Regions from separate parts of the Fodinicurvata halophila genome, predicted to be linked through region 2. Evidence: riboswitches for the same ligand, from Rfam matches in the RefSeq annotation. Region 2 holds a riboswitch; the other holds the start of a gene.

Region 1 (15,293 bases), on a different contig from region 2:
ACCTGTGGCATTTTGGCAATGCCTGCCTTGAATCTTGCCGTGCGGACTTCAGGTGAAATTGACGGCGGAAAACTGTTGATGTTCTGATTTTATTTGACAGGTGCTGGTATACGGCCCTGTCACGAAAGAATTCTCATTCTAGGCACCCTTCTGGATACAGGCAGGGGTTTCTCAGGCAACCGAACGGACGAAGGGGGAGACCATGAAAAAGATACTGATGGCAGCGTCGGCGCTCGCGGTTTCCGGTGGCACCTTTGCCGCCGCGCCGGCCGCCGCTGACGATCATGCCGGTGAGGGCTTCCAGCTCAAGATCGGCGGTTTCTACAACGCCCTGGCCATCGTGCGCGACCAGGACGATCCGGTCACGGGCTTCGAGCGTGTTGAGCCCGACCAAGCGTCCCCTATCACGGGGACCACCAAGGGCAACATCCAGAGTTTCGACTTCAACCAGCGCGGCCGCTACATTATCGAGGGCTCGCAGACGCTGGACAACGGGCTGACGCTCGGGTTCCAGACGCAGCATGAGATCCAGTCCAGCATGGACACGGACAGCGCCTACGTCTATGCCTCCGGCGGCTTCGGCCGGATTCACTTCGGCACCGACCGCTCGGCCATGTACAAGATGTACGAATGGTCGCCGACGGCCGGCTGGGGCATCGACTACACCGGCCATGACGACAGCTTCGCCCACCTGAACGGCATGGGGCACCCGACGGCGGCGCCCTTCATCGCCAACCAGGAGATGATGCTGACCTACCTGACGCCGCGCTTCTCGGGGCTGCAGGCCGGCATCTCCTTCGCGCCGGCGGCTGATGGTCTGGGCGGAAAAGGCGACCCCTGGGATGCAGGCCGCAACAATCGCTTTGTCACGGATACATCCTCTCTGGATGACAACGAGTATCGCAAGGTCGTCGAGATGGGTCTGAACTACAGCCAGTCCTTCGACGGCTTCGATATCGGCTGGTCCGGTGGCTTCGGCACGGGACGTACGGCTGGCGAGACCAGCTCGGATGACCGCCGCCGCTATCTCTATTCCACCGGTCTGAACGTCGGCTTCGGCGGCTTCGACATCGGTGCCACCTACAAGTTCGACACCCACGGCAGCACGACGGCGCTGACGGCCAATCACACGGGGAACCTGCTCAGTGTTTCCGATGTGGGTGCCACTGGCATGAAGAACCAGCATTTCGTCAATGCCGGCATCACCTACACGACCGGCCCCTGGACCATCGGTCCGAGCTTCGGCTGGGAGAAGGAGACGGCCGGGCTCGAGCGCGAGACCATGCTGTTCGACTTCGGGGCCCGCTATGCCCTCGCGCCGGGGGCCGACCTGGTCGGCTCCATCCAGTACGTCGACTATGACGAAGGCGACCTGGATGACTACATCCCAAGCAATGCCGCAGACGACTTCGGCGGCGACGGCGTCGCCGGCCTGTTCGGTATCCAGCTGAACTTCTGAGGCGTCGGCCCGAAACGATCCGCGCGGGGACCATCCGGGCGGATCGACCGGAAATCAGAGGAAGGGCGGTCCGTTCGGGCCGCCCTTCTTGCTTTTCTGAAGACAGGGAAATATCAGGAGCGCAAAACGCCTGCGGACAAACGATGGGATCGCAGATATCCACGGCTCGAATTATTTAAGCATTAAGTAATAATAGTTCAGATTTTTTCTAAAGACTTTCCGAAAATTGACTTATACAGATCGTAGATGTTCTTTTGTGAAACATCCTGGTGATCGAGACAGATCGATCAACCGAGTTCGGCCTGTCTCGTTGGGAAACAGCAGGCTTGGAAGGCAAGCCTGCCAAGTTCTGAGCGCAGACAAGAGGGGGGCTTGGCATGAGAAACAGTCTGATATCCATGACGGCACTTGCCGTTTCCGGCAGCGTCTTTGCCGGCGCACCAGCCGCCGCTCAGGAGGCTGAGGGCTTCCAGCTCAAGATCGGCGGTTTCTATAATGCGCTCGCAATCGTTCGCGACACGGACAACCCTATTGATCCTACGTCTTCCATCACGGGAGGATCGCCGAAGGGCAACATCCAGAACTATGACTTCAACCAGCGCGGCCGCTACCGGATCGTCGGCTCGCAGACGCTGGACAACGGCCTGGAGCTGGGCTTCCACACCCAGTACGAGATGCAGGCCTCCATGGCCAACGAGCGTGCCTACGTTTATGCCTCTGGCGGCTTCGGCCGGGTGCACTTCGGGACCGATCGTTCGGCCATGTACCGCCTCTACGAATGGACGCCGACAGCCGGCTGGGGCATCGACTTCACCGGTCACGATGAAGGCTTTCCCAGCCTGAACGGCATGGGATTCCCGACAGCTGCCCCCTTCATTGCCAACCAGGAGATGATGCTGACCTATATCACGCCGCGCTTATCCGGCCTCCAGGCCGGCGTCTCCTTCGCGCCGACGGCTGACGGCTCGTCCAGCGGTGAGCCTTGGGATTCGGGCAGCAACAACCGTTTCGTTACCGATACGTCGGATCTCTTCTTGGATTATCGCAAGGTGGTTGAGTTGGGCCTGAACTACAGCCAGTCGTTCAACGGCTTCGATGTCGGCTGGTCCGGCGGTTTTGGGACAGGACGTCTGGCGGGCGATGTGCCTGGCATCAATGATCGTCGCCGCTATGTCTACTCCACGGCGCTGAACGTCGGTGTCGGCGGCTTCGACATCGGCGCCAGCTACAAGTTCGATACCCATGGCAGCACCGACAGGCTGGTTGGCAATACCACCGGAGCCTCGCTCTTTGGTTTGAATGCGGGCCTGAAGAACGAGCACAATATCAATGCCGGCATCACCTACACGACCGGCCCCTGGACCGTGGGGCCGAGCTTTGGCTGGAGAAAGGAACGGGCCGGGTTCGAGCGCGAAGTCATGGTTTTCGATTTCGGCGCCCGCTATGCCCTCGCGCCGGGAGCCGACCTGGTCGGCTCCATTCAGTATGCCGACTATGACGGCGGTAAAACCGGCGATTTTGTGGGGTTTGGACGTGACAATGATGACTTCGGCGGTGATGGCGTCGCCGGCCTGTTCGGCATCCAGCTGAACTTCTGAGGCTTCGCCCTGAAACGATCCGCGCGGCGCATCCGGGCGGATCGACCGGACATCAGGGGAAGGGCGGTCCATTCGGGCCGCCCTTTCTCGTCTGCTGTGCTAGTGTCGAAGACCCCAGGGTATGGATTGGCTGTATCCAGGTGGAGCACGAACGCGTGGTTCGGACTGTGGCGCACAAGCCATAATTGCTCGCTGAGTCCAGATAAAAGAGTTTGGCGAGTTTGACGTTTCCGCTCGCGAATGCATGTTCATTTTCAGGCAGGCAAGCGCGTGCCCGGTTACCCGAAGCAATGTCCCTGGTTTGGACGAGGTCCTTGTCATGACGGATGGCGAGGCGAGGGGCGAACGACGCATTGAGGAGACAGAGATGAAACGAGCCTTGATGGCAGCAACCGTAGTGGCGTCCTGCGGAGGCACCTTTATGGCCGGGCCGGCCGATGCCCAGGAGGCGGAGGGCTTCCAGCTAAAGGTCGGCGGCTACTACAATGCGTTGGCGATCGTGCGCGATCAGGATGACCCGGTCACCGGGTACACGACCTCCGACCCGATTGAAGGCTCGTCCGTCGTCACGGGCCTGGACACCGGCAACATCCAGAACTACGACCTGAACCAGTACGGCATCTACACCATCACGGGCTCGCAGACCCTGGACAGCGGCCTGGAACTCGGGTTCGTGTCGGATCACGAGATCCAGCCGAACCTCAATACCGATCGCGCCTATGTCTATGCCTCCGGCGGCTTCGGCCGGGTGCACTTCGGCACCGACCGCTCGGCCATGTACCGGCTGTATGAATGGTCGCCGACGGCCGGCTGGGGCATCGACTTCGCCGATCACCAGGAGGGCTTTGCCAGCCTGAACGGCATGGCCTTTCCGACGGCGGCGCCCTACATCGCCAACAACGAGATGATGCTGACCTACATGACCCCGCGCGCCTCGGGCCTGCAGGCCGGCGTGTCCTTCGCCCCGAGCGCGGATGGCGAGAACGCCGGCGACGAGCCCTGGGACGGGTCCAGCAACAACCGCTTCGTCACCGACAGCTCCGCCCTGGACGACGCGACCTACCGCAAGGTGGTCGAGCTCGGCCTCAACTACAGCCAGTCCTTCGACGGCGTCGACCTGGGCTGGTCCGGCGGCTTCGGCACCGGCCGCCTGGCGGGGGACGTGGACACCACCGAGGAGCGACGGCGCTATGTCTATTCCACCGGGCTGAACGTCGGCTTCGGCAGCTTCGATCTTGGCGCCACCTACAAGTTCGACACCCACGGCAGTTCGACCAGCCTGGCCGGCGGTGTGGAGAGCGGCGACACCATTTTCGTCAATGGCCTGCTCAATCCCCCCGTAACGGTTCCGAACTTCGGCCGGAAGAACCAGCACAATGTGAATGCCGGCATGACCTACACCACCGGCCCCTGGACGCTGGGGCCCAGCTTCGGCTGGACCAAGGATACGGCCGGGCTGGAGCGCGAGATGATGCTCTTCGACTTCGGTGCGCGCTATTCCCTGGCGCCGGGGGCGGATCTGGTCGGATCTCTCCAGTATTCGGATTACGATGAAGGCAAGCTGGACGAATCCCTCGGCGACGAGGCCGACAAGTTCGGCGGCGACGGCGCGGCCGGCCTGCTGGGCATCCAGCTGAATTTCTGAGGCTTTGGCTGAAGTGTCTCAACGGGGATGGTCTCGGCGGGAATGCACGATCACCAAGCCTCTCGAGGCATTGCTTCCCGGCAAGACGCTTCAAGATGAGGTGGCCTTGCTTTATTGCCCGTCAAAGCTCGTCAGGACACCCGCTCGCATCGGCGATCCCGTCTATTCCCACAGGCAGGAAAGCGGCACGGCGGCCAGGCGATCGCCAAAGGACACCACCGTATCTCCATCGTAAAGCACGGCGCCGAAGGTGAAGGCCTCGCCTGTCAACTCCGACAACTGCCGCAATCCGGCAAAGTCAGCGGGCGTGACGGTGGCGCTGGCCTTGACTTCAAGGCCGGTAATCCGCCCGTCACCTCGTTCCAACACCAAATCCACTTCGTGACCGACGTGATCCCGGAAGTGATGGAGTTCGAAAACCTCCTCGGCCCAGGTTGCCAGCTTGGTGATCTCGGCAAAGACAAAGCTTTCCAGCAGGGGGCCGAGCAGGTTTCTCTCCCGGCGCAGGCGCTCCAGGGTCAAGCCGCACAGCATGCCCAGCAGGCCGGAATCCATGACATGCAGCTTGGGGGTCTTGATCACGCGTTTCAGGCGGTTGCGATACCAGGGCGCCTGGGTCGATACCAGAAACAGCTGCTCCAGAAGTCCCAGATAGCGTTGGGCTGTCTTGTAGTTGATTCCGATGCTGTTACCCAGTTGTGAAAAATTGACCAGTTGGGCGGATTGTCGCGCCAGAACCCGGACAAATCGGGGCAATTCCGTCAGCTTCTCGATTTCGGCGATATCCCTGAGGTCCCGGTTCAGAACTGAATTCAGATAAGCGCGCATCCAATCCTGGCGTCGACGCTCGCTGCTGCGCTGCAGGGCTTCTGCAAAGCTGCCGGCCAGGACAAGTCGTATCAGGTCATCGCCAAGAACCCGGGTGTCGGGAGCTGAAAAGCGCCCCTCATAGAGGGCAGTCAGGAAGGACCCTTGCTGTCCGTGGAGTTCCGCCTGTGCCAGGGGAAGAAGACGCAGAGTCTCCATGCGCCCGGCAAGGCTATCGGCAACACGAGGCAGAGTCAGGATGTTTGCCGATCCGGTCAGAAGAAAGCGGCCGGGTCGGTAATCCTCATCGATCGACTTCTTGATGGCCAGCAGGACTTCCGGCACGCGCTGAACCTCGTCAATGACCACGTGATCCAGTCCGCGCACGAACCCCACTGGATCGTCGCGTGCGGCCGCAAGCGCCGTCTGGTCATCCAGTGTCACATAGCTCCTGGTCCTGTCTTCCAGTGAACGCACCAGTGTGGTCTTGCCAGCCCGGCGTGGACCTTCAACCAACACCACAGGCGTATCGGACAGGGCTGTGCGTAGCCGGCTTTTCAAGAAGCGTTCGTACATGGCGGGCTCTACCAAGTTGTATCAGGAGGTTGTGTCTGGTTGCGCGGCATCTGATGATCAGGATCTTGGTGTCTGACAATTAGGAATGGTCTGCATGATGATTAGTATTATAAGCGATGATGATCAGGAATCATATTCTTTGTTGCAGACTTTCCGACGAAAGAGGTTCGCTTGGCAGCTGTACCGCAGGACATTCCGACAAGCGCAGCACGGGTGCTTGGAGGCATCCTGCGGTGCCGTTTGCCCATGCCACGACCCAACAGCCTGCGCCCCTGGGCTTCAAGAGCCGTCACGGCGGCGGCGCAAACCGGCACCGTTCTCCCCGCCACCTTGACAGGACCCGGGCGGGGGTCTAGCACTATGGCTCGTGGCGATTTGTTGACCGGATTGCGGCCACGTTAAACACACAGCTAAAGGGGTCGGCGCACCTGCACATCGAGGAGGGCCGTTTCCCTTGTCAGAAACGGTCTTTTTTCATGCCCGCCGGCACGGGTTCCGGCGGGGAGGACTCCACGAGATTGCCTGGGAGCACGCGCCGATGACCGACCAGCCCACACACGACACACCTGCCTGTACCGCCTCCGCGGAAATCCCGGAGTGGAGCGAGGCCACGCAGCTGGTCCAGGGCGGCGTGCAGCGCAGCGGCTTCGACGAGACCTGCGAGGCGCTCTACATGACCTCGGGCTATGTCTACAACAGCGCCGAGGAGGCCGAGGCCGCCTTCCAGACCGACGGGCTGCGCTTCGTCTATTCGCGCTTTCGCAATCCCACGGTGGAGATGTTCGAGACGCGGCTGTGCCAGCTGGAAGGCGCCGAGGCCTGCCGCGCCACGGCCAGCGGCATGGCGGCGGTCTGGGCGGCGCTGATCGCGCAGCTGCAGGCCGGCGACCGCGTGGTGGCCTCGCGCGCGCTGTTCGGGTCGTGCACCGTGATCCTGAACCAGCTGCTGCCGCGCTTCGGCATCGAGACCGTCTTCGTCGACGGCGCCGACCTGGAGCAGTGGGCGACGGCGCTGGCGCAGCCGACCAAGGCGGTCTTCCTGGAAACGCCGTCCAACCCCGGCCTGGAGCTGGTGGATCTGGCCGCCGTTTCGGAGCTGGCGCACAAGGCCGGCGCCTGCGTGGTGGTGGACAACGTCTTCGCCTCGCCGCTCTTGCAAAAGCCATTGGAGCTGGGCGCCGACGTGGTGGTCTATTCCGCCACCAAGCACATCGACGGCCAGGGCCGCTGCCTGGGCGGCGCCGTGCTGGGCAGCCAGCAGTTCGTCACCGACCACCTGACCCAGATCCTGCGCCACACCGGCCCGGCGCTCAGCCCCTTCAACGCCTGGCTGCTGCTCAAGGGGCTGGAGACCCTGCCGCTGCGCATCGAGCGCCAGAGCGCCAGTGCGGCGCGCATCGCCGACTTCCTGGCCGCCGAGCACGGCGTCTCGCAGACGCGCTATCCCTTCCGCGCCGATCACCCGCAAGAAGCACTGGCGCGCAAGCAGATGCGCTCGGGCGGCAGCATGGTGACCCTGGAGGTCGAGGGCGGCAAGGACCGTGCCTTCCGCTTCCTGAACGCCCTCAAGCTGATCCGCATCTCCAACAACCTGGGCGACTCCAAGAGCCTGGCCACCCACCCGTCGACCACGACGCACCAGCGCCTGACGCCCGAGGAACAGCTGGCCCAGGGCATCACCCCGGGCCTGGTGCGCCTGTCCGTCGGCCTGGAGGACCCGGCCGACCTGGAAGCCGACCTGAAGCAGGCGCTGGCGGCGTAGGCGGGCAGCGTCCAAGGCCGGTGCCAGGATGCTTCGAGGCGCACCCCTGCGGGATGCGCGCCTCAGCAGCATGAGACGGGTTTTGGTTAAAGTAACCCGTTGAAATAAAAAACAAAACCCTCCTCATCCAGAGGCGCGGAGCGCGTGAGCGCGGAGCCTCGAAGGATGCCGGCACAGGCCTTGCCGCCTGCCGCACCCCGCTTTGGAATCTCAAAGTTTCCAGCCTGTCACAATGCCGACTGGAAACCCCCGGCATTTTGCGGCATCGTGGACATCCGATCGGGAGCCTGGCCTGCGGAGGAATGCATGACGCCGTCCGATAAACAGCGCGAGACCATTTCAGGGGCCTCGGCAAGCACCGGCAGCGAAGGGATCCGGACGGTCCTGGAGTTCTGGTTCGCGCCCGAAAGCCGGCCCTACTGGTTCGAGAGGTCGGAGGGCTTCGATGCCGCCGTGGCGGAGGTGCTGGAGCCGCTGCATCGCCTGGCGGTGGCGGACGCTCTGGAGTCCTGGCGCGATTCGCCGAAGGGGGCGCTGGCCCTGGTGCTGCTGCTCGACCAGGTTCCGCGCAACATCTATCGGGGCCAGGTGCTGGCCTTTGCCTTCGATGCCCGGGCGCGGGCCGTGGCGGACGGCGCCCTGGCGGCGGGCTTCGACCGGCAGCTGGAGCCGGCCGAGCGCCTCTTCCTCTACCTGCCCTTCGAGCACAGCGAGGACCTGGAGGACCAGGAGCGCGCGCTGGAGCTGATCGCCACGCTGGGGGACGAGGGCTGGACCTGGTACGCTCGCCGGCACCGCGACATCATCGCCCGCTTCGGCCGCTTCCCCCACCGCAACGCCACCCTGGGCCGCGAGACCACCCAGGCCGAGGCGCAGTTCCTGCAGGAGCCCGATTCGGCGTTCTGAAGACCCGGGGGCCGGTGCCGGGATGTTTCGAGGCTTTGCCTTCGGCAAAGCATCTCTGCATGAGGTGGGGTGGGGAAGACGCCGCCCCTCCTGCATCCACTTGACGGAAAGCATCAATTTTACCCGGATTGCATCAACCTTCCATTAACCATCCCATGATGATAATCAAGGTATCCGCGTTACGTCGGGGGCTGACGGAAGAGGGGGTCGCATGGTGGAGCAGAACAAGAGCAGTGCGTTCGAGAAGCTGAGCCAGGACGAGGTCAACAGGCTCCGCGCGCGTCACGAGAAGCTGATGCGCGGGCAGGACGGCGGGGCGCGGGCGGACTTCTCCTTCAAGGACCTGCGCGGGCTGAACTTCTCCGGCGCCGATCTCTCGGAAGCCAATTTCACGGGCACCGCGCTCTACGGGGCGAATTTCAAGGGATGCAAGCTGGACGGCGCCATCCTGTTCGCCGCCGACCTGCGCGAGACCAACTTCACCCGCGCCAGCCTGCGCCGGGCCGACCTGCGCGGGGCCCTGCTGCGCGGGGCCGTGCTGGTGGACTGCGATCTCTACGACGCCGACCTGCGCGAGGGCGTGATCGCCATGCGCCATCGCCAGGCCGGCCTGAACTACCTGGAGCACGAGGCCGATTCCTCGAACCTGGACGGCGCGCTGCTGATCAACGCCAACCTTGAGCGCGCGCGCCTGTCCGGCGCCTCGGCCGTGGCGGCGGACTTCACCGATGCCGTGATGAAGGGATGCCGGCTGGTGCGCGCCAACCTGAAGCGCGCCAACCTGCACGGCGCTAACCTGGACGGGGCGGATCTCAGCGGCGCCGATCTGTCCGGCGCCGACCTGCGCGATGCCGTGATCTGTCATGCCCAGACCGCGGAAACCGACTTCACCGGCGCCATCATGGAGGGCAGCCTGAGCGACACGCCCGTGGGCAAGCCGCTCAGCAGCCTGCCGCGGCCCCTGGAGCAGATGCTGCGCGAGCACAACAGCTACGTCGCCAGCTTCGGACAAGAGGGGCGCACGGCCGAACTCGACGAGATCGACCTGCGCAGCGCGAAGAGCCTGGCCGGCCTCAATCTGGCCGGCATGCGGGCGCGCAACGCCGTGTTCTACGGCCTGGACATGAAGGGCGTGCACCTGCAGGGCGCCCACCTGGAAGGCGCCGACCTGCGCAGCGCCGACCTCTCCGGCGCCGACATGCGCGGTATCAACCTGACCGGTGCCCGGCTGCATCACTGCGACCTGCGGAACTGCAACCTGGGCCCCTTGCCGCTGGGCGAGGACCGCCTGCTGGCCTCGCGGCTGCAGAAGGCGGTGCTGCACCATGCCGACTTGCGCGGGGCGACCCTGCGCAAGGCCAACCTGGCCGGCGCCGTGATGAGCCACGCCGAGATCGCCGGCGCCGACCTGCGCGGCGCCACGCTAACCGAGACGGTGCTGCCCAACCGCGGGGAAATGCATATCAGTGCGTGAGGCGGGACGACGCCGTGTCTTAATGTCTTGCGTCGAAGCCTGCCAAAACCGGCGTCATGGTGAGGCGGCGCACGCAGTGTGCCCTCGAACCATGCCGGCCACCGGCGGTGGGGTCCGGGGCGAATGTCAGCGGCGCCGCCTGGGCTTGTAGCAGACCCTTCGAGGCCCTGCCTTGCGGCAGGGCACCTCAGGGTGACGCCTGTTTAGTAAGTCGTTGAAGAAAAACAAAAAAATTCCTCATGCTGAGGTGGCCAGCCCGCAGGGTTGGCCCTCGAAGCAGCTTGGCAGAAACGGATGGACCGGGGAAACGGCCAACGGCACTGCCGGTGCCGGCATCTTTCGAGGCTCACTGGCGTTCGCACCTCAAGATGAGGAAGCTTCTTTTTTTATTCTCAGTATCTTAAGCGTTGAGATGTGCACCTCTAAGGGGAATGCCGCAACGCATCCCGGCACAGGCGGTGCCGATAGGAAAATCCGGTTAGAACTGGTCCAGCAGGCGGTCCAGGTAGTTGCGCTCCAGCTCGGGGCGGTCGCGCTGGCCGCTGCGCTGGCGCAGTTCGTTGAGGATCTCGCGGGCGCGCTGGAGCTCGCCTTCCTCGGGTAGCTCGACGGAGTCGCCCTGGCGTCCCTCGCCGCCGTAGCGGCGGCCCAACGGGTCGCGGCCTTCGCCGCTCTCGCTGCCGGGCGGTCCCTGGGCGCCCCGGGGCGCGCCCTGGCCCATCTGCTGGGCGAAGGTCTCCAGCATGCTGTCGAGTCCCTGCTGCAGCTGATCCAGGGCCTCGGCCTGGGCCTCGCCGGCCGGCCCGGGCTGGCCCTGCTGCAGGGCGTCGCGGGCATCGCGCATGCGGGTCTCGGCGTGGCCCAGTGGCTGCGGCAGCTCGCCGGTCATGTTGCCGTAGTCGCGCATCAGCTCGCCCAGCTGCCGGCGCAGGGCGTCCTGCTCCTCCGCAGCCCGGGACAGGCTCTCGCCGTCCCGCGGCGCGCCGTCCTGCCGGTTTCCGGGCTGTCCATCCTGTGACGGACTGGAGCGATTGCCCTCGCGCGACTGGCGGAAACTGCGGTCCAGCAGATCGCTCTGTCCGCGCATGATGTCCTGCAGCCGGTTCATCATCTCGCGCGACTGCTGCATCTGCTGCTGCATCTCCGAGGAGGGACCGGCACGCATCTCCAGATTCTCCAGGATCGACTGCAGCTGCTCCAGCATGGCCTGCGCCTCGTCACGCGCGCCGCTCTGCATCAGCTCGCGGGCCTTGTCCAGCATCTCCTGCAACTGGTCGGGACGAATGGACTGCTGGCCACTCTGGAAGTCCTGGTTCTGCTGCAGGTTGCCGTCCCGGGCCTGGCGCATGGCCTCTTCCACCATGCTGCGGAGATAGCGATCCATGGCCGCATCCATTTCGTCCATGAGACGCTCGATCTCCTCCTCGGAGGCGCCGGAGTCCAGGGCTTCCTGCAGCTGCTTCTGCAACTCGCGCAGGTCCTGCTTCGCCAACGCCGACTCGCCCTCTTCCAGGTACAGCGCGGTCTTCCACAGCAGCTGCTGCACTTCCTCCAGGGCCTTGCGGCTGCGGTCGCGCTGCAGGCGCTGCTCGGCGGAGCGGATGGCAAGCGCCACCAGCGTATCGTTGTCGTAGGCGCGGGTGTCCGCCCCGATCTCGCCGAGTTGGCGGGCGACCCAGAAATGCAGTTTCGGCGTGAGGATCAGGCGCCTGCGCTGCTCGATCAGGGCGCGGGCGACGGGGTGGGAGAACTCGCGCTGCGGCAGGGTCAACGCAACCTCCCGACTGCGCGCCGTCTGGCCGCGGGCATCCTCGGCCTCCAGCCAGACACGGGCCTTGAGGCCGGCCCAGGGATGTGCCGTGAGGTCCTCCAGGCCCTGTCCCTCGGCCTCCTGCGGGCGGCCTTGCGGCAGGCTGAGCGGCAGCTCCAGCATTCGCCCTTCGACGGAGGAGCTCACGGGCCGGACCACCAGTCGCAACTCCGACAGGCCGTGGTCGTCCCTGGCCTGCCAAGTGAACTGCAGCGCCTTGTGCCGGGAAGCGGAGGGCGCCTCCTCGAAGCGGACGGTGGGCGGCTGGTCGCTCTCGACCTCCAGGGTCCACTGGCCCAGCTGGCGCCCGCCCTGTGCGATGCGCAGCTCACCGGCGTTGCGCACCGGGCTCTCGATCTCGAACGCGCTGTCACCGACGGCCTCGAACGCGCTCTTGGTACCTGCCAGGTCCAGTTTCGGGGCATCCTGACCGCCGTTGACCCGGGCGGTCAGCCGGCTGCCCTCCGGGACGCTGACCTGGCCCTTGTCGTCCGTCAGGTAGATCGGCGCGCTGTCCACGTAGTTGGGCGGCGTGATCCAGGCCTCGAGCTCAGCGGTCTCGAGCGCCTCCTGGGGAACCGCGGCCGGATTCAGCGCAGCCTGCAGGCGGTGCCGCCAGTCACCGCCGATGGCAAAGAAGGCGATCACCAGCAGCAGCGCCAGGGCGGCGCGCAGGCCGAAACGGTCGACCCGGGCCCAGCCGGCGCGCGGCAGGGCGAGACGCAGAGGACCCAATCGGGCGCGCAGGCGCTGCTGGTGCAGGCGCCAGAGGCCTGCGGCGGTGTCGTCGTCGTCACCGGCCGGCCGGTCGTCCAGCCCGCTGACCGGGCGATGGGCCAGCCCACTGTCGCGCTCCAGTCGGCGCTGGGCGCTGGGCCTGTCCGGCCAGGCCAGGCCGCGCAGCGTGCGCGCGCCCAGAGCCAGGGCGGCCAGAGCGAAGACGGCAAGCACCAGTCCGTGCAGCCAGCCCGGCAGCAGGGGCAGCAGGCCGCTGAGTGCCAGCAGCAGGAACAGGCCGGCGAGACCCGCCAGCGGCCAGAGGCGCGGCCAGAGCGCCTCCCACAGGAGGGCGGCGCGGGCGAGCGGCTGCAGCCAGCGCCCGGGCATCACGCGGCCTCCGCTGGACAGGCGGCAGGGAGGGGCTCAGGCCAGCGGCAACGCTGCTGCCGGGGCCCTTCGAGGCCCACACTGGTGTGCGGGCGCCTCAGGGTGAGGATAGGAGAGAGCTGGCCGCATAAGCTTCTTCTCATGCTGAGGAAAGGGGGGAGCGAGGCGCATAATCCCCTCCTCATGCTGAGGTGCGCCCCGCAGGGGCGCCTCGAAGCAGCCTGGCACCGGCGTTGGAGCTGGCTCATGCCCCCGTCTGTGCCGGCAGCCTTCGAGTGCGCTTTGCGCAGCCTCTGGATGAGGAAGGGAGGGAGCGGGTCTCCAATTATGTCAGGGCAGGCGGCAGGGGTGGGTCTTGGCCCGCAGCAACGCTGCTGCCAAGGCCCTTCGAGGCTCCGCGCTCGCGCGCTCCGCACCTCAGGGTGAGGATAGGAGTGAGCGGGCCGCATAACCCTCTCCTCATGCTGATAGGCCGGGCCTCGACGTATGGGGGCTTTGCTGTTGGGACGTACGGCCGACGTCATGCCGGGCTCTTTCCTGCCATAATGGGTCTTCCTCAGGATACAGGACCTGAAAGCCTGCCTGAAGGGCTGTCTGCGAGACTGCCCGGAAAAGATGGCATCTCGCGGGCAGTGCGAGGCCACGCTACAACCAGTCGGGCAGCGTCTCCTGCGCCATCAGCTGCTCGTGGCTCGGGCGGGCGCGGATGATGCTGTAGTGGCTGCCTGAGACCATGATTTCGGGGGCCGGCAGGCGCGAGTTGTAGGTCGAGGCCATGGTGGCGCCGTAGGCACCGGCCGAGCGAAAGGCGAGGGCGTCGCCGGCCGCCATTTCGGGCAGCGGGCGGCCGGCAGCGAAGATGTCGCCGCTCTCGCAGACCGGGCCCACCACGTCGAACGGCTGCCGCGTTGCGTCGGGGGCCGCTTCGCGCAGCGGTTGGATCTCGTGCCAGGCGTCGTAGAGGGCCGGGCGCAGCAGGTCGTTCATGGCGGCGTCCAGGATCAGGAAACGCCGGCTGCGCCCCTGCTTGACGAACAGCACTCGGGCGAGCAGCAGGCCGGCCTCGCCCACCAGGTGGCGGCCCGGCTCGAAGACGAGCGGTACGCCCAGCTGGCCTACGGTGCGGCGGACCACGGCGGCATAGTCCTCGACCGACGGCAGGCTCTCGCCCTGGTAGGCGATGCCCAGGCCACCGCCCATGTCCAGGTGCTCCAGGGGGTGGCCGGCGCTGCGCATCTCGGTAAACAGCTCGGCGACCCGCCGGAAGGCGGCCTCGAAGGGCTCCAGCTGGGTGATTTGTGAGCCGATGTGTACGGCCAGTCCCTTGATCGCAAGGCCCGGAAGCCCGCCGGCAAGCTGCAGCAGCTCGGGTATGTCGCGGATGTCGATGCCGAACTTGTTTTCGGACTTGCCGGTGGTGATCTTGGCGTGGGTCTTGGCGTCCACGTCGGGATTGACGCGCAGGGCCACCGGGGCGGTCTTGCCGAGGCCGCGCGCCACGGCGTCCAGGCGCAGCAGCTCCTCGCGCGATTCCACGTTGAACTGCAGGATGCCGGTCTCCAGGCCCAGGGCCATCTCGCCGTCGCTCTTGCCGACACCGGCGAAGACGATCCTGTCCGCCGGCACGCCGGCGGCCAGCGCCCGGCGCAGTTCACCCTCGGACACCACGTCGGCGCCGGCGCCCAGTTCCGCGAAGCTGCGGATCACCGCCAGGTGGGGATTGGCCTTCACCGCATAGCAGATGCGGGCGTCCAGGCCGGCGTCCTGCAGCGCGCCGGCAAAACGCCGGTAGGCGGCCTGCAGGTCGGCACGGGAATAGACGAAGGCCGGGGTGCCCACCTCTTCGATCAGGCGGTCCAGCGGCAGGTCTTCGGCATGCAGGATGCCGTTGCGGTAGGCAAAGGCGCTCATGATCAAAGGCTTCCGGACAGGGTCAGTCGTCTTCGGGTTTGCGGGGCGGGACCACCGTGGAGGGCTTGGGGTAGGTCTTGGGGTAGGTGAAGGCCTCCTCGCGGTCCTCGGGCGGGTTGATGCTGCCCTTCTTGCCGCAGGCTGTCAGCGACAGCGCTGCCAGCAGGGCGAGGAGCAGGGCGGATCGAGAGAGCTTCGTCATGACAGGAACCTTTCCCGGGCGGCGGCGATGGCCTCG
Region 2 (15,293 bases):
ATACGGGATCGTCAGTGGTCTTGCACTCGCAGGCGAAGGGCATGCCGCGATGAACGAAGCTGAAAGTGAGGTCCGCACCTTTGCGACGCCTGCGAATTTCTCCGCTTTCGGAGAGTTCCACATGATGTAGCTGAAGAGGAAGCTCCTCGTCCCGGCTGATTTCCAGGGCCAGGCTGACCTTGGCGTCTTCGCTCTGCTGGTCGTAGTCTGAATCTACGGTCTGTCTAACACTGCTTTCGCTTGCCATCGCATGACTTTCACAAGAATCCGTCGGATCACGGCAGTCTGGCAGCAAACGGTTTAACACCGCGTTAAATGGAGCGGTCTCGCTCAGTTCTGTTTGCTGAATCGTGCGATTGAGCGGCTGGAATGCTTCTTTTGGCGACGGCGGCTCCACCATGCAGCAATGTTCTCCCGGAAGAGGAGGGCACTGGGTGTTACAACCAGTGTCAGCAACGTCGAGAAGGTCAACCCGAATACGATGGCCGTCGCAAGCTGTGTCCACCACTGCGACGAGGGTGCGCCGACGCTGAAGGTGCCATTCAGAAGGTCGATGCTGGCGGCAAAGACCATGGGCAGCAGTCCGAGGATGGTCGTGATCGTGGTCAGCATGACCGGTCTGAAACGCTGGGCACAGGTCCTGAGGATTGCATCCAGAGGTGTTCCGGCCTCGAGCTTGATGCGGTCAAAGGTGTCGATCAGGATGATGTTGTTGTTCACGACGATGCCCGCCAGGGCAATGACCCCGATACCGCTCATCACGATTCCAAAGGGTTGGCCGGTAACCAGCAGGCCAAGCATGACCCCAATCGTGGAAAGGATCACAGCCGTAAGGATCAGAAAGGCGCTGTAAAAGGAATTGAACTGCGTGACCAGGATGATGGCCATGAGAAAAAGGGCCACAGCAAAAGCCTTGACCAGGAAATCCTGCGCTTCGCGCTGTTCCTCGTCTTCGCCGGTGAAGGTGATGTTCACTGCCGGATCGAGATCGGCGTCCTCCATCCACTGTCGGATCTCCTGAACCTTGGTGTCTGGCAGGATCCCAGGTTCTACATCGCTGCGAATGGTCATGGTCCGATTGCCTTCCACACGCCGGAGCAGAGAGACTTTCGGAGCAGGCTCGAGATTCACGAAGTTGCTGACCGGAACCAGGCCGGCATCGGTTTCCACCCGGATATTGTCGAGTTGCGAGATATTTCGGCGCTCGCGCGGGTAGCGCACGACAATGTCGATCTCCTCGTCGCTTTCATCCGTCCTGTATGTCCCGATTTCCAGTCCCTTGGTGGCCATCTGAACGTAGGAACCGACCAGCGTCACGTCGGCACCGAATTTTGCCGCCTGCGCACGGTCCACGGTCATTTCCCATTCAATGCCGGGCAGCGGCTTTCCGTCCTCGAGGTCCACGAAGCCGCCGATGTCCCGCATGGCGCCGACAATCCGGTCGATGACGGGCTCGATCCGCGAAGGATCCTGGGAAGAGACGCGGATCTGGACAGGCTTGCCCACGGGGGGGCCGGCTTCCTGCTTGCGAAATTCGACCGAAATGCCTGGAATATCTGCCGTTCTTTGGCGCAAGTCGGAAATGATTTCGTTAGCGCTGCGCCGGGCAAACCAGTCCACGAACTCCAGTTGGATGCGACCGATCAGGTCCTGGGGTTCGGAGTCGTCCTGCCGGCCGGCTGTGGTCAGGGTCTGCGTATAGATGGAATGGAATTCACCCTTTTCCTCCGCGAGTTGCAGAATCTCCTCTTCCACCCCGGCAACCAGTTCGTCGCGTTCATGGATCGACATGTTGCCGCGTCCGTGAACCCAGACGGACAGATTGTCCGGTTCAACCTCCGGGAAGAATTCCACGCCCTTGCCGAAAGCAGCGTAGCTGGCTTGCGCGGCGAACAGTACGACAACGGCAGCCAGCAGGACCTTGCCGGGATGGCGAAGGGCACGGCGCAGGAAGTTGATGTACCGGCCCGTTGGCCCTCCGAGAGTCTCCAGATCTTTCCTGTCGCCGGAGGAAAGGGCCCGCATCTTCTTGGTGGAGGCAGTCTCTCCCGGCTTGCCGAAGCGCGACCCAAGAACCGGAATGAAGATCAGGGCCATCAGCAGGGAGGCCGTGAGCGTAGCCAGAAGCGTGATGGGCAGGTACTTCATGAATTCGCCCACCGTTCCCGGCCAGAAAACCAGTGGCAGGAAGGCGCTCAGCGTTGTGGCGGTCGAGGCGATGATCGGCCAGGCCATGCGCTTGCTGGCCAGGGCATATGCCTCTTCCCTGGGCAGCCCCTCCACCATCTTGCGATCGGCGTACTCGGTCACCACGATGGCGCCGTCGACCAGCATGCCGACAGCCAGGATCAGGCTGAAGAGAACGACGATATTCACGGTGAAGCCCAAAAGGCCCAGCACAAGCATGCCCGTGAGGAAGGAGCCGGGAATGGCGACGCCGACCAGACCGGCTGAACGCAGCCCCATTGCGGCTACGATCACGATCATGACCAGCAGGACGGCCGTCAGCACGTTGTTCTGAAGGTCCGAGAGCATCGTGCGGATGTCCGTGGACTTGTCCTGATTGTAATTGACCTGGATTCCTTCGGGCCAGGCCTGTCGGCTCTGATCGACAACCGCTTTGACCTGCTCGATGGTCTCGATGATGTTGGTGCCGGTGCGTTTGGATATCTCGATCGCCAGGGCAGGCTTGCCATTAACCCGCACGATGTCGCTGGGGTCGACAAAGGTCGGTCGTAGCGAGCCTATGTCGTCGAACGTGACCACGGAATCACCGCTGGTCTTGACCGGCATGTTGAGGATGTCCTCGTTGGACTCGAAAAGCCCCGGGACCTTGATCGGAAAGCGACCGGCACCGGTGTCCATTTCCCCGGCCGCAACCACACGATTGGAGCGATCCACAGACTGCAGGACCTGCTGGGCATCCAATGCATAACTGTCGATCATCATAGGATCGACCAGCAATTCGATAAGTTCGTCGCGATCTCCTCCAATCTCTGCCTCCAGCACATTGGGCAGGCCTTCGAGATTGTCCTGCAGCCGACGTGCGATCTGCAGGAGGGTGCGCTCCTGAACATCGCCCGAAAGGGTTACGACCAGAATCGGAAACAGACTGAGATTGACCTCGGAGACGCGTGGTTCCTCTGCATCCTCGGGCAGTTCCGCCCGCGCTATGTCGCTCTGTTCGCGGACATCGGCCATGGCTTCATCGACATTGAAGCCGGCTTCGAATTCCAGCAGCACGAAACCGCCGCCCAGGAACGCGGTTGAGCGCATCTCCTTGACCCCCTCCACGGAGGAGAGTTCCTGTTCCATGGGCTTGACCAGAAGACGTTCCGCGTCCTCGGGTGAGATGCCGGTCTGGATCAGCGACACGTAGATGATCGGAATATTGACGTCCGGCTCGGCTTCCTTGGGGATGGTTACATAGGTATAGAAGCCGGCGAGCAGCAGCAGGACCAGAGTTGCGACAATGGTCCTGCTGTGTGTCAGGGCGGCATTGATCAGAGCTTTCACGGGTGCTGCTCGTCTGGAGAGGTGCTGCTGACGCCTTCTTCGCCCTCGGAAACGGGAATAACCTCCTGACCGTCACGCACGAATTCCTGTCCCACGGTGATCAGGGTGACTTCCTCCGGCAATCCGGCGATCCAGGCACCGTCGCTGCCCTGGTGAATGATATCCACTTCGTGGAACTTGACCTTTCCGTCCTCGACGGCGCGGACGCCCAGCAGCCCCTCATCCGTCAGGGTCAGGATTGCGGGAGAGATCCTGTGTGCGTTGACTGTTTCCCGCGGCAGGAAGAGTTCTCCCGTGATACCGGCGGGAATGTCGTACTCGTGGTTCGTGACTTCCAGTTCCAGACGGAAGCTCCGGGTATCGGAATTCGCGGACGAGGCAATGTAGCGTATCCGTCCTTCCAGTTCCCGACCATCCGGCAGATGGACGTATCCCGGGCCTCCGGTCAGGAGGCCGGGGCGCTGCTGCTCGTTGAGCATGGCCACGAAGATGATGGGATCGAGGTCGATGACTTGCGCCACCTCCTGACCGACATCGACATAGTCACCCAGTTCTGCATCGCGGGTTTCCAGGATACCGTCGAACGGGGCCTCTATGGTCAGCTGCTCTACCTGGATTTCCGCACGCCGTTCGGCAGCAAGGGCCTGGTCATAGGCCGCGCGAGATTCGGCAAATTGCGTTTCTGCCCGGAACCCCTGGTCCTTGAGGCGTTTAGCCGCCTGATACTCCAGGCGGCGTTGTGCTGTTCTGGAACGGGCTTCCTCCAGGGCTACCCCGCGGTCCTGTTCCGCGATGCGCAGGAGGGTCTCGCCAGCCGAGACGCGACTGCCCTTGGAACCAGGCAACTCCTCTACAGGACCGGCCTGTTCGGCTCTCAGGTTGACGATGCGGTTCGCTTCGCTGTGACCGGTAACCCGAACCTCCTCCACGTAGGGGCGCGCATTCAGCGTACGGACCTGGACACGCTGGATCTCGGCCGTCTCGCTGATCTGGGCAGGATCCTTTTCCAGTTCCCGGGAATCACTGTCCTGGAGCAGTGTGCCGGTAATCACCCATAGGGTGGCGGCAACGGCAATGAGTCCGGCCAGCAGGTACGAACGCGTCATCTTTCGGCTCCACTTGAACTGCTCGCCGCCCCGGAACAGGCCTGTAACAGCATCCTAGATTTCTTTCCCCTGCCGTACCGCTGCTTCGGCTTCCAGCCAGCTGCGGTTGTCCATAAGGTATTTGAGTGCATTTTCATAGTAGAGAAGGCCATAGCCGTGGACAAAGTGTCGGCCCGCCGTTTCAGCCGAAAGATCGCAGGCTTTCATGCTCTCTACGCGTGCTTCCAGTTCGGCGATGCGCTCGTCGAGAAGCGCACTTAGTCTGTCCAGCGGCAACAGTTCGGCATGGAAGACAAGGAACAGGAAATCCGATCTGAAGCGATCCTGTGCCGGCGATTGCAGTAGGTTTTCCTGCAGGACAGCCCGGCCGGCGTCGGTGATGGCATAGACCTTCTTGTCCGGCCTCTTCTTCTGTTCGTGGGCGCGGACGCTCACATGGCCGGCGGCCAGCAACCTGTTCAGGGCAGGGTAGATGGAGCCGAATCCCGTTTCCTGGAAGATGCGATAGGGCATTTCCTCCAGCGTCTTCTTGATCTCGTATCCGCTGGCAGCACCCTTTTGCAGAATGGTCAGGCAGAGCGTACGTGTATCCATGGCTGCAGATCAATCATCCGGTGATACGCATATATCAAATTGATATATGCGTTGCCAGATGAAATCCGCAACTCTGACCGATCAGTCCGTCTTGATCTGACCGCCCTTCAGAAAGGACTGCAATGTGGAGGCCATGTCGATCGGGAAGGGAAATACAATGGTTGAGCTCTTGTCTCCGGCGATGTCGTGCAGGGTGGACAGATAGCGCAGCTGCATGGCTTCGGGTGCACCTCCGAGGATATGGGCGGCATCGACCAGCTTTTGTGCGGCTTGCTGTTCGCCTTCCGCGTTGATGATCTTGGCGCGCCGGACACGTTCGGCCTCTGCCTGCTTGGCGATCGCCCGTACCATGCTTTCGTCGATATCGACGTGCTTGATCTCGACGTTGGCGATCTTGATCCCCCAGGCATCGGTCTGGCTGTCGAGAATCTCCTGGATGTCGTTGTTCAACTTGTCGCGTTCGGCCAGCATTTCGTCCAGTTCATGCTTGCCCAGCACAGAGCGAAGCGTGGTCTGGGCGATCTGGCTGGTAGCCTGCATGAAGTTTTCCACCTGGATCACTGACTTGGACGCCTCGACCACCCGGAAGTAGATGACGGCATTCACCTGCACCGAAACGTTATCCCGAGAGATGACGTCCTGACTGGGCACATCCAGTACGAGCGTACGTGTATCCACACGAACCATCTGCTGGATGAAAGGGACCAGGATGATCAGGCCGGGACCTTTCACACCGGTATAACGGCCCAGGGTGAAGACAACTGCGCGATCATATTCCCGCAGAATACGGATGGAGGCTGCCACCAGAACCAGCAGCAGGACAACCAGGATGGGATAGATGATGAGATCGAGAGTCATGGTTTCAACTCCTGATCAGGACAGAACCGATATCACGTATCAGCGTCTACTGGCCTGACTTTAATGGTGAGACCGTCAAGGGAGACAACCTCGACAGCCTGTCCCTTCTTGAGGGATTCTTCTGCAACGGCTTTCCAGCGTTCCCCGTGAACAAAGACATAACCCTTGTTACCTGTCCACTTCAGGACTTCTCCGTGTTGACCGATCATCTCCTCTGCGCCGGCTTTGACTGGTTTGCGATGAGAGGCGACTGCCATGCGCAGTATGATGATGAGCAACAGGACGCTGATCGTCGTCATGATGCCCAGAGTCCAGGGCGATATTTCATAACCAGGCATGTCTGAATCGAAGAGTAGTGTTCCTCCCAGGACGAATGCAACGACTCCGCCGATCCCGAGTGCGCCGAAGGAGGGCGCGAAGGCTTCTCCGACCATCAGGGCGAGCCCCAGGAGAAGAAGGGCGAAGCCAGTGAGGTTGACCGGCAGAACGGCCACGGAATAAAGCCCGAGAAGCAGACAGATCGCCCCGACAATGCCGGGGAAGAACATGCCGGGATTCATGAACTCGAAGATCAGTCCGTAAACCCCCAGCATAAGCAGGATCAGCGTCAGGTTGGGATTCGTGATGATGGCAAGCAGCTCAGTGCGCCAGTCGGGCTGAATTTCCTCGATCTCAACATCGGATGTGGAGAGTCGGGTGCGCCGGTCATCCGGAAGGGCGACGAATTTCCCGTCGATCTGTTCCAGAAGGCTTTCGAGGGAGCGTGCCTCTATATCGATAACGTTCTCCTCCAGCGCTTCGCTGTTGGACAGGCTTGCCGCCTGGCGCACGGCCCTTTCGGCCCAGTCGGCATTGCGTCCGCGAAGTTTGGCAAGTGCACGTATATAGGCGACGGCATCCTCCATGGCCTTCACCGAAGCCGTGTCCAACTCCTCCGAGGCCGGCTGTCCGTTCTCTTCGTCTGTCTCGGCTTCCTCGCCTTCGGAAGCCTGCTGTTCCTCGCTGCCGCCGCTACCCGTTCCGGGTATAGGAAGGCCGCCCATCTTGATCGGAGTTGCCGCACCGAGGTTGGTTCCCGGTGCCATTGCGGCGACATGGGCAGCGTAGAGAATATAGGTTCCCGCGCTTGCCGCTCGCGCACCACTCGGGGCGACATAGACCGCGACGGGGACCGGAGAATTCAGAATCTCCTGAATCATGTCCCGCATGCTGCCATCCAACCCACCAGGAGTATCGAGCCGCAGGACCATCAGCTCCGCATCGCGCTCTCTGGCCATGGTTAGTCCCTGCGAGAGGTATTCGGCACTGGGAGGGCCGATCGGGCCCTCATAGTTCAGGACAAGGATCGTGGAACGGGCGCTCGATGCCTCCTGGCCGGGGGCAGGGGGATGCCACAGGAGAAACAGACCCGACAGCAGCATGGAAAGAAAGAAAAGCACTCTCAGGGGTTTGGAGAAGAAACTTGCCGATAACATCCTGCCGTTTGTCCGTTCCGCCGCTGTGGTGAGTGACGTCAGTGTGTCACAGATGGCCCGTATTTCGCATTCACTTCCGCGCACGGAAATGAAGTGATGGTTGTCTCGGATCCTTGACGCCCATGAGCACCAGCAGGCCGACTAGGAAGAAAACGGCGATCGTGGCCATACCGGCACGCTGGCTGTCGAAGATATCCGTGACCAAGCCAAGTACCGCAGGCCCAACGAAAGCGATTGCCTTGCCTGACAGGGAATAGAGGCCAAACATTCTGGCCTCCATGCCTTCCGGTGCGATCTGGGCCATAAGCGCGCGACTCGCCGATTGCACGGGCCCGAAGAAGCACCCTATTGCAGCGCCAAGGACCCAGAAAACGGTGATGGACTGAGTTACGATCAGTAGCACGCCGATGATAATGAGCGCTACGAGGGAAAGCATGATGATCCTCTTGCTGCCCAGCTGTTCGTCGAGCATGCCAAGGGTGAATGCCCCGATGCCGGCGGATATGTTCAGGACGATGCCGAACAGCAGAATTTCTTCGAATTCCATGCCAAAGGTTCCCGCGGCATAGATGGCGCCGAAGGCAAAGAGGGTCGTAAGCCCGTCATTGTAGATCATGCGCGCAATCAGAAAGCGGGCCACATTGGAATAGCTGCGAATGTTCCTCAGCGTTTCCAGAAGGGTCCGGATGCCGCGGCGCGTAGCCTGACCGAGCGGCAGGTTGTGCGAGGGCCGATCTGGCACCAGAAAAAAGAGAGGAAGGCTGAAGAGTACCCACCAGCCTGCCACGATCAGCGTCGAAATCCGCACATGCTCACCGCTGTCCTTGTCCAGTCCCAGCCACGGCGTTTCAGGCTGTACGAAGAGCACCAGGATGAGGCTGAGAACCGTCAGTCCGCCGGCATATCCAGCGGCCCAGCCAAGCCCCGAGAGGCGGCCGATTCTGTTCATGGGAACCAGATCCGAGAGCATGGAGTTATAGAAGATCTGGGTGAATTCAAAGGTTGTTGCGCTGATGCAGAAGAAGATCAGGGCCCAGACGACCCAGGCCGGGTCCGGGCGCGTGAACCACAGCAACGCACAGGCACTCACGCAGCAAAGGGAAAAGAACAGGAGCCAGGGCTTCCGGCGTCCGCCTTCGTCACTGATGGCGCCCAGTATCGGACTGCAAAGGACAATCAGGACGCCGGCCACACTGAGCGCATAGCCCCATAGCGTGGTGCCTTCGGTGGGTGAGGCTGCAACAGCTTCTGTAAAGAAGGTCGCGAATATGAAGGTTTCTATGACAGTCGGATAGCCTTGATTGGCCCAGTCGAAAAGACACCAGGCGCCCTGCGCCATGCGCGAGGATTTCGGGCTGCTCTGGATTTCGTTTCCGGCGGTCATCAGATATCCCGCTGAGAATGACTGGGAAAATAGGGAGGGACTTCACCTTGTGCCGGAAAAGGAGTTGCAGGGAAAAGAGACTATTCTGTGATCTGTCCGTCGAAGTAAAGCCGGCTATATTATGGAGTTTGAGAAACCCATATCCTGTCTCACGACCGAGGTATCTTCGACAACCATGAAACTCCCATTCTTCGAGCCGCGTCCACCCTGGCTGGGAGGGGACCTGCAGACCGTCAGGAACATGATTGTCAGGCCAGTGGCCAGGCTGACGGACTGGCCCCAGGAGCAGCTCGCGTTCGAGCAGCAGGATGGAGACTGCCTGCTGGGTACGCTTGGCCGTGGGAGTCCTGAGTCGACGCGCCCGCTCGGTGTCCTGCTGCACGGTCTGACCGGCAGCGAGGATTCGCTCTATGTTCGCAACACGACGCACTACTTCCTGAAACACGGCTGGGACATATTGCGACTGAACCATCGAGGCGCCGGACCCTCAGGCGTATTCTGCCGACAGTCGTACCATGCAGGGCGCAGCGAAGACCTGCGGGCTGTACTGGGGCAGCTCCGCGAGAAGCTCCCTAACCTGAAAGAACGGGGTGTGTTCCTGATGGGATATTCCCTGGGCGCCAACATGGCCTTGAAGTTTCTGGGGGAAGGGGACTTTCCGCTGCCGGTTCGTTTCGCGATCTCCGTGTCTGCCCCCATTGATCTCATGCAGACGCAGCAAGCGATCATGAAACCGCGCAACCGCATCTATCACCGTTACCTGCTCGACTGCATGCGGCGGGAAGTCCTGGCCAGTGCGCAGCCGGAGGAGGTGAAGGATCGTCGTCGACTGAAGCAGTTGAAAAGCGTCTGGGAATTCGACGATACACTGACCGCACCGCGCAACGGTTTCCGGGGGGCTGAAGATTATTACAGGCAGAATTCGGCACTGGGTTATCTCCCCCGGATCGACGTGCCGACGCTCATGATGCATGCGGCCGATGATCCCTGGATTCCCGGAGGACTTTACGAGGAGGGGAATTGGAGAGAGAATCCTGCACTGACCGTATACATGCCTGCCTCCGGTGGGCATGTCGGTTTCCATGGCCGGGACAGCATGGTGCCATGGCACGACCGCAGCGCATTGGCATTTGCCCAGGCGATGCAGAATGAGATCGCGTAGGCCTCAACCGGCGTGCAGCTTTTCCGCAGCCTGGGGAGCGAAATAGGTGAAGATGGCATCAGCCCCGGCTCGCTTGAAGCACATCAGGGACTCCATCATGGCCGCATCTCCGTCCAGCCAGCCGTTTCTTCCGGCAGCCTGGATCATCGCGTACTCACCGCTGACCTGATAAGCGAAGGTCGGAACGGCAAACCTCTCCTTGACGCGCTGGAGAACATCCAGATACGGCATTCCGGGCTTGACCATGACCATGTCGGCCCCCTCGGAAAGGTCCATTGCGACTTCTCGCAGGGCCTCGTCGCTGTTTGCCGGGTTCATCTGGTAGGTCTGCTTGTCTCCCACCAGTTTCCCGCCCGAGCCGACGGCGTCGCGGAACGGGCCGTAGAAGGCGCTGGAATACTTGGCCGCATAGGAGCAGATCTTGACGTCCTGCAGGTCGGCCTGGTCCATCGCACAGCGGATTGCGCCCACACGCCCGTCCATCATATCGGAAGGCGCGATGATGTCACAGCCCGCACGGGCCTGGACGATTGCCTGCTGACAGAGGATGGCGATGGTTTCGTCGTTCAAGACGCGGCCGTTGTGAACCAGCCCGTCATGTCCGTTTGCATTGAACGGATCGAGAGCCACGTCGCAGATGATGCCAATCTGGGGCACCACTTCCTTGATGGCAGCAACGGCACGACAGACCAGGTTGTCGGGATTGACCGCTTCGGTGCAATCGGGATTCTTCCGGTCTTCGTCGATGCAAGGGAAGACGGCCAAGGCCGGAATGCCCAGTTGCTGCGCGTATCCAGCGGCTTCGACCGCCTCGGAAACCGTCAGACGATGGACCCCAGACATGGAAGCTATTTCCCTGTCGCTATTCTCATCCTCGCGCAGGAAGATTGGCCAGACCAGGTCGGCTACGCTCAGACGAGTCTCGGCCACCATGCTGCGCACCCAAGAATCCGTACGATTCCGCCTGGGGCGCAGCAGAGGGTAGGTCCCGGTTGAAAGGCCCAGTTTCTCGCCGCTCTGGCCATGAGCGGCAGGATCACGCGTGTGACGCTCTGACATCGATCTTTCCGAATTTGTTTCCGGCAGTCTAAATCCCAGAGCAGAAGGCAACAAGCTTTCCCAATTGCCAACAGGCATGCCGAAACGACGAGGGCGGGCAGGAAAGGTTCCCGCCCGCCCAAGTGACGGTCTTCCCGGTCTCGAGGGTCAGGTCATCGCTTTGCTGGCAGCTGTCAGACCCCGGTCGAGATCGGCCAGGATATCGTCGATATGCTCGATCCCGACGGAGAGGCGCACATACCCCGGCGTTACACCGGAGCGTATCTGGTCCTCTTCGCTCAGCTGGGAATGTGTGGTCGTGGCCGGATGAATGGCGAGGCTGCGTGCGTCACCGATATTGGCCACATGGTAGAAAAGCTCGAGGGAATCGATGAACCGCCGCCCGGCTTCCGTGCCCCCTTTCAGCTCAAAGCCCAGCAGGCCGCCCTTGCCACCTTGCAAGTACTTGTCGGCGCGCGCGCGCTTTTCCGGATCTTCGTTGATCGTGGGGTAGATGACGCGAGAAACCTCGCTGCGGTCCTGCAGGAACTGCACGACCTCCGCGGCGTTGCGGCAATGCTCGCGCATGCGCAGCGGCAGTGTCTCCAGTCCCTGGATGAACTGAAAGGCATTGAAGGGACTCATGGCGGCGCCAAGGTCCCGCAGCAGTGTCACGCGCGCCTTCAGGATGTATGCGATCGGGCCAAGCGGCTTGGCTGCCTCTGTCCAGACAGCGTCGTGATAGCTGGGGTCGGGCTGGTTCAGCAGCGGGAAACGCTCGGTGTGCTTTTCCCAGTCGAAGTTTCCGCCATCGACAATCAGGCCGCCGATGGAGGTGCCATGGCCACCGATATACTTCGTGGTCGAGTAGACCACGATGCTGGCGCCATGCTCGATCGGACGGCAGAGGATGGGGGCGGCTGTATTGTCCATGATAAGCGGAACGCCCAGATCCTGTCCGATAGCTGCCACCTCGGCGATCGGGAAAATCTCCAGCTTGGGATTGGGGAGTGTTTCCGCGTAATAGGCGCGCGTCTTGGAATCGGTTGCACGCCGGAAGTTCTCGGGATCAGATGGATCGACGAAGCGCACCTCGATGCCCTGCTGGGGAAGCGTGTTGGCAAAAAGATTCCAGGTGCCGCCGTAAAGGTCGGTAGAACTGACAATATTGTCACCGGCCTGGGCAATATTCTGAATGGCGATGGCCGAGGCCGATTGGCCCGATGCTAGGGCTAGAGAAGCGGCACCTCCATCAAGGGCCGCCACGCGCTGCTCCAGAACGTCGCAGGTCGGATTCATGATCCGGCTGTAGATATTGCCCAGTTCCTTGAGCGCGAAGAGGCTCTCCGCGTGCGTTGTACTCTCAAACTGATAGGACGTCGTCTGATAGATCGGAACGGCGACAGCGCCCGTTGCCGGGTCTGCACGGTAGCCGGCATGCAAGACAATGGTTTCTGGATTGTGGGATGAGCTGCTCATGGAATAAGGCCCTCTATGGTTGGTGTTGTCCCGGATATCCCGGAGAGGGGCCACAGTCTGTGACGCTTTAGCTATTTGATCACCCGGAGCAAGCTGCCCCTCAAATCACCGGGAGCTGATTGGTCAGCCAGACCTTAAAACAAAAACCGCGCCGGCCAAAGCGGGAGCGGTTCCGTTCGCTTTAGCTGCATTTTTGAAGCGCCCGCAAGCTGATTAGTCAAATCGGCGCCTGCTAAGTGATTCCCAAAGAAGGCGCCTTGTCAAGCCATCTGTGTCCGGGAGAGGTCGGTGGAAATTGTGTCGCCAGCCCCAGACGTGGGAATCGCAACTGTATCGAGAGCACAGCAGACTGAAATCAGGAACTCTTCGCCGACAGGGGTTGTGAAAGGCAGTAGCAGGCGCTCACAGCTGATCCAGTGTCGCATGTCATTACGGGAGTACGTGGCGCGCAATCTGTCGTACCGTGGATTGCCAGAGGCCAGCACGGTCTCGTAAGCTTCACAGATCGGGTTCTGCGGTGTTGCATGGTCGGGATCCAGGCCGCAGTTGCGGCCGATGAGTTCCGAGGTCTGCTGGTGACCATAGGCTTGGGCAAACAGGGACGATCCGCCGATTCTGGCGTAGACAAGCTGGCCCGTCTCGTCACGACGATAGAGTATCATGTCCTCCAGAAGTTCGGGAGATTCGAAAAAGGCCAACAGGCTCTGTTCGGGAGCCGCCTTCCAGGACTCCCAGAGCTGTAGAGCTTGGCGAATCGGGTACTGAAGCTGTTCTCTATCCAATTTCTGCAGATCGATCGGATGAATCGTGGGGCCTTCGAAAGGTGCTACGTGGCGATAGGCTTCGGTTTCCAGAAGTCTTTCGAGAGCGGATGCAGCATTTGGAAAGCGTTCCCTGCACCAGCCACCATAACAGTAGTGCAGAACGATCTCTCGCCCCTGCTGTGGACGGTCGAGAAAGGTCTTGGCTTCCTCAAGACAGGTAGGTTGTACGTTCTGAACGTCCCATTCGACAATGGTCTCTGTCGCGCGGACGTCGATACGAATCATGCCTAGCCAATCGTACAGGAATGAAAGCGCCTCAGAATGGGAAGTGGCTGGGTCGCGCTGATGAGGAAGTTCGCTCTCATCATCAACAGGACGCCAGTTACCCTCGTCATCGATCCACCATGCGCTTGGCGATTGCCCGGACATATCCGGAATGTCTGATGAAGTTACAATACAAGGATCACTCACGGAATATTCTCTCTATAGTGGAAACTCTCTTCTTGTGCGCATTGAATAACTTTAGAGGTATGCTGGGCAACTTCACAGGAAGAGTTTCAGTTACACAACGTATATCTTAAGTATATGTAAGGCTGATCTCTCATTCACATTATAGGTGTATAATATAATTCACATTCCCGCATATAGGGCATGCATCATCCTCCGAGTTCTTGGGATCGGCCTGCCGTTCTTTCATGCAAGTTCTGCTCTGCATTATTTCATGTCTCCCGCGCGTTCGATTGAAAGGGATGTTTGTTCCATGGCAGGACATGGGGAGAGAGGATTTGACCTGCCTTGTGGAGGGCGTTATCTGCCTTTCCGATCGCTGCCATCCGGAATGAACATCAAAGGAACAAAGGAAAGAAGATGACAGGGGACCCGGATATCCGATTTGAGCGCCTGGGCAAGGTTGCCTGCGTTACTCTTGACCGGCCCAAGGCCCTCAATGCCCTGACGCTTGGAATGATCCGTGCCTTCCAGCCCGTTCTGGAAGACTGGGGCAAGGATCCAGACGTTCAGGCCGTTGTGATCCGGGGCAGTGGCCCGAAGGCCTTCTGTGCCGGGGGTGACGTGCGCGCGGTTTGCGAAGCGGGCCTGGAAGGAGGCGAACTGACACGGATTTTCTTCCGTGAGGAGTATATTCTCAATCGCACGATCAAGCGGTTTCCCAAGCCCTTCATAGCACTGCCTGACGGAATCACGATGGGTGGCGGCATGGGGCTTTCCGTTCACGGGCGATATCGTGTGGCCACGGAAAAAACCGTCATGGCGATGCCGGAAACGGCCATCGGCTTCTTTCCCGACGTTGGCGGCTCCTATTTTCTTTCCCGATTGCCGGCACCCTTCGGGGCATACGTCGCGCTCACGGGGGCCCGCCTGAAAGCTGCCGATGCGCTTTATCTGGGGCTGGCAACGCATTACATGCCGTCAGAGCGTCTCGAAAGCGTGCTCGAGGAATTTGCGCGGCTGGATGTCTCTGAGGAGGAACCCTGGCATTGGGACGCCAAGATTGCTGAGATACTGGACACCCATTCAGAAACGCCGGGAGCTGCGTCTCTGGAAGCCGAGCATGCGCGGATCAAGCGGCATTTTGCACATGAGAGTATCGAGGGGATCTTGGACTCTCTTGCAGCGGAGGACTCGGATTGGGCACGAGAGGTCCGCGAGAGCCTGGAACAGCGTTCGCCCACATCCCTGAAAATCACCATGGAACAAATCCGGCGTGCAGCGGATCTCGATTTCGATGCCTGCATGCGGATGGAATATCGCATGAGCCAGGGCTGTATGGCCGGACATGACTTCTACGAAGGCATTCGCGCTGTCCTCATCGACAAGGATCATGCTCCTGACTGGAGGCCTTCCACCGTCAGGGAGGTTTCCCCGGAAATCGTGCAGGCGCATTTCGAATCTCTCGGT

What was found. Region 2 has a riboswitch for S-adenosylmethionine ahead of ACFOW6_RS06460 (O-acetylhomoserine aminocarboxypropyltransferase/cysteine synthase family protein). Riboswitches for the same ligand answer to the same signal wherever they lie in the genome.
Region 1: linked by a shared signal. The riboswitch ahead of metZ (O-succinylhomoserine sulfhydrylase) and the one ahead of ACFOW6_RS06460 (O-acetylhomoserine aminocarboxypropyltransferase/cysteine synthase family protein) in region 2 are both predicted to bind S-adenosylmethionine.

What each region holds. Positions count from the first base shown of each region.
Region 1 is NZ_JBHSCW010000004.1:64,742-80,034, forward strand. It holds gene ACFOW6_RS09735 (porin) at 203-1,459, shown strand; gene ACFOW6_RS09740 (porin) at 1,837-3,057, shown strand; gene ACFOW6_RS09745 (porin) at 3,425-4,702, shown strand; gene ACFOW6_RS09750 (ATP-binding protein) at 4,865-6,085, opposite strand; SAM riboswitch at 6,443-6,520, shown strand; gene metZ (O-succinylhomoserine sulfhydrylase) at 6,624-7,847, shown strand; gene ACFOW6_RS09760 (DUF924 family protein) at 8,154-8,753, shown strand; gene ACFOW6_RS09765 (pentapeptide repeat-containing protein) at 8,965-10,227, shown strand; gene ACFOW6_RS09770 (TIGR02302 family protein) at 10,706-13,144, opposite strand; gene lysA (diaminopimelate decarboxylase) at 13,790-15,055, opposite strand; gene lptM (LPS translocon maturation chaperone LptM) at 15,078-15,257, opposite strand; gene argH (argininosuccinate lyase) at 15,254-15,293, opposite strand, start outside.
Region 2 is NZ_JBHSCW010000003.1:340,854-356,146, forward strand. It holds gene ACFOW6_RS06415 (hypothetical protein) at 1-400, opposite strand, end outside; gene ACFOW6_RS06420 (efflux RND transporter permease subunit) at 331-3,516, opposite strand; gene ACFOW6_RS06425 (efflux RND transporter periplasmic adaptor subunit) at 3,513-4,622, opposite strand; gene ACFOW6_RS06430 (PadR family transcriptional regulator) at 4,677-5,216, opposite strand; gene ACFOW6_RS06435 (slipin family protein) at 5,298-6,074, opposite strand; gene ACFOW6_RS06440 (NfeD family protein) at 6,107-7,549, opposite strand; gene ACFOW6_RS06445 (MFS transporter) at 7,620-8,933, opposite strand; gene ACFOW6_RS06450 (YheT family hydrolase) at 9,109-10,095, shown strand; gene hemB (porphobilinogen synthase) at 10,099-11,154, opposite strand; gene ACFOW6_RS06460 (O-acetylhomoserine aminocarboxypropyltransferase/cysteine synthase family protein) at 11,302-12,612, opposite strand; SAM riboswitch at 12,773-12,851, opposite strand; gene ACFOW6_RS06465 (hypothetical protein) at 12,873-13,847, opposite strand; gene ACFOW6_RS06470 (enoyl-CoA hydratase/isomerase family protein) at 14,244-15,293, shown strand, end outside.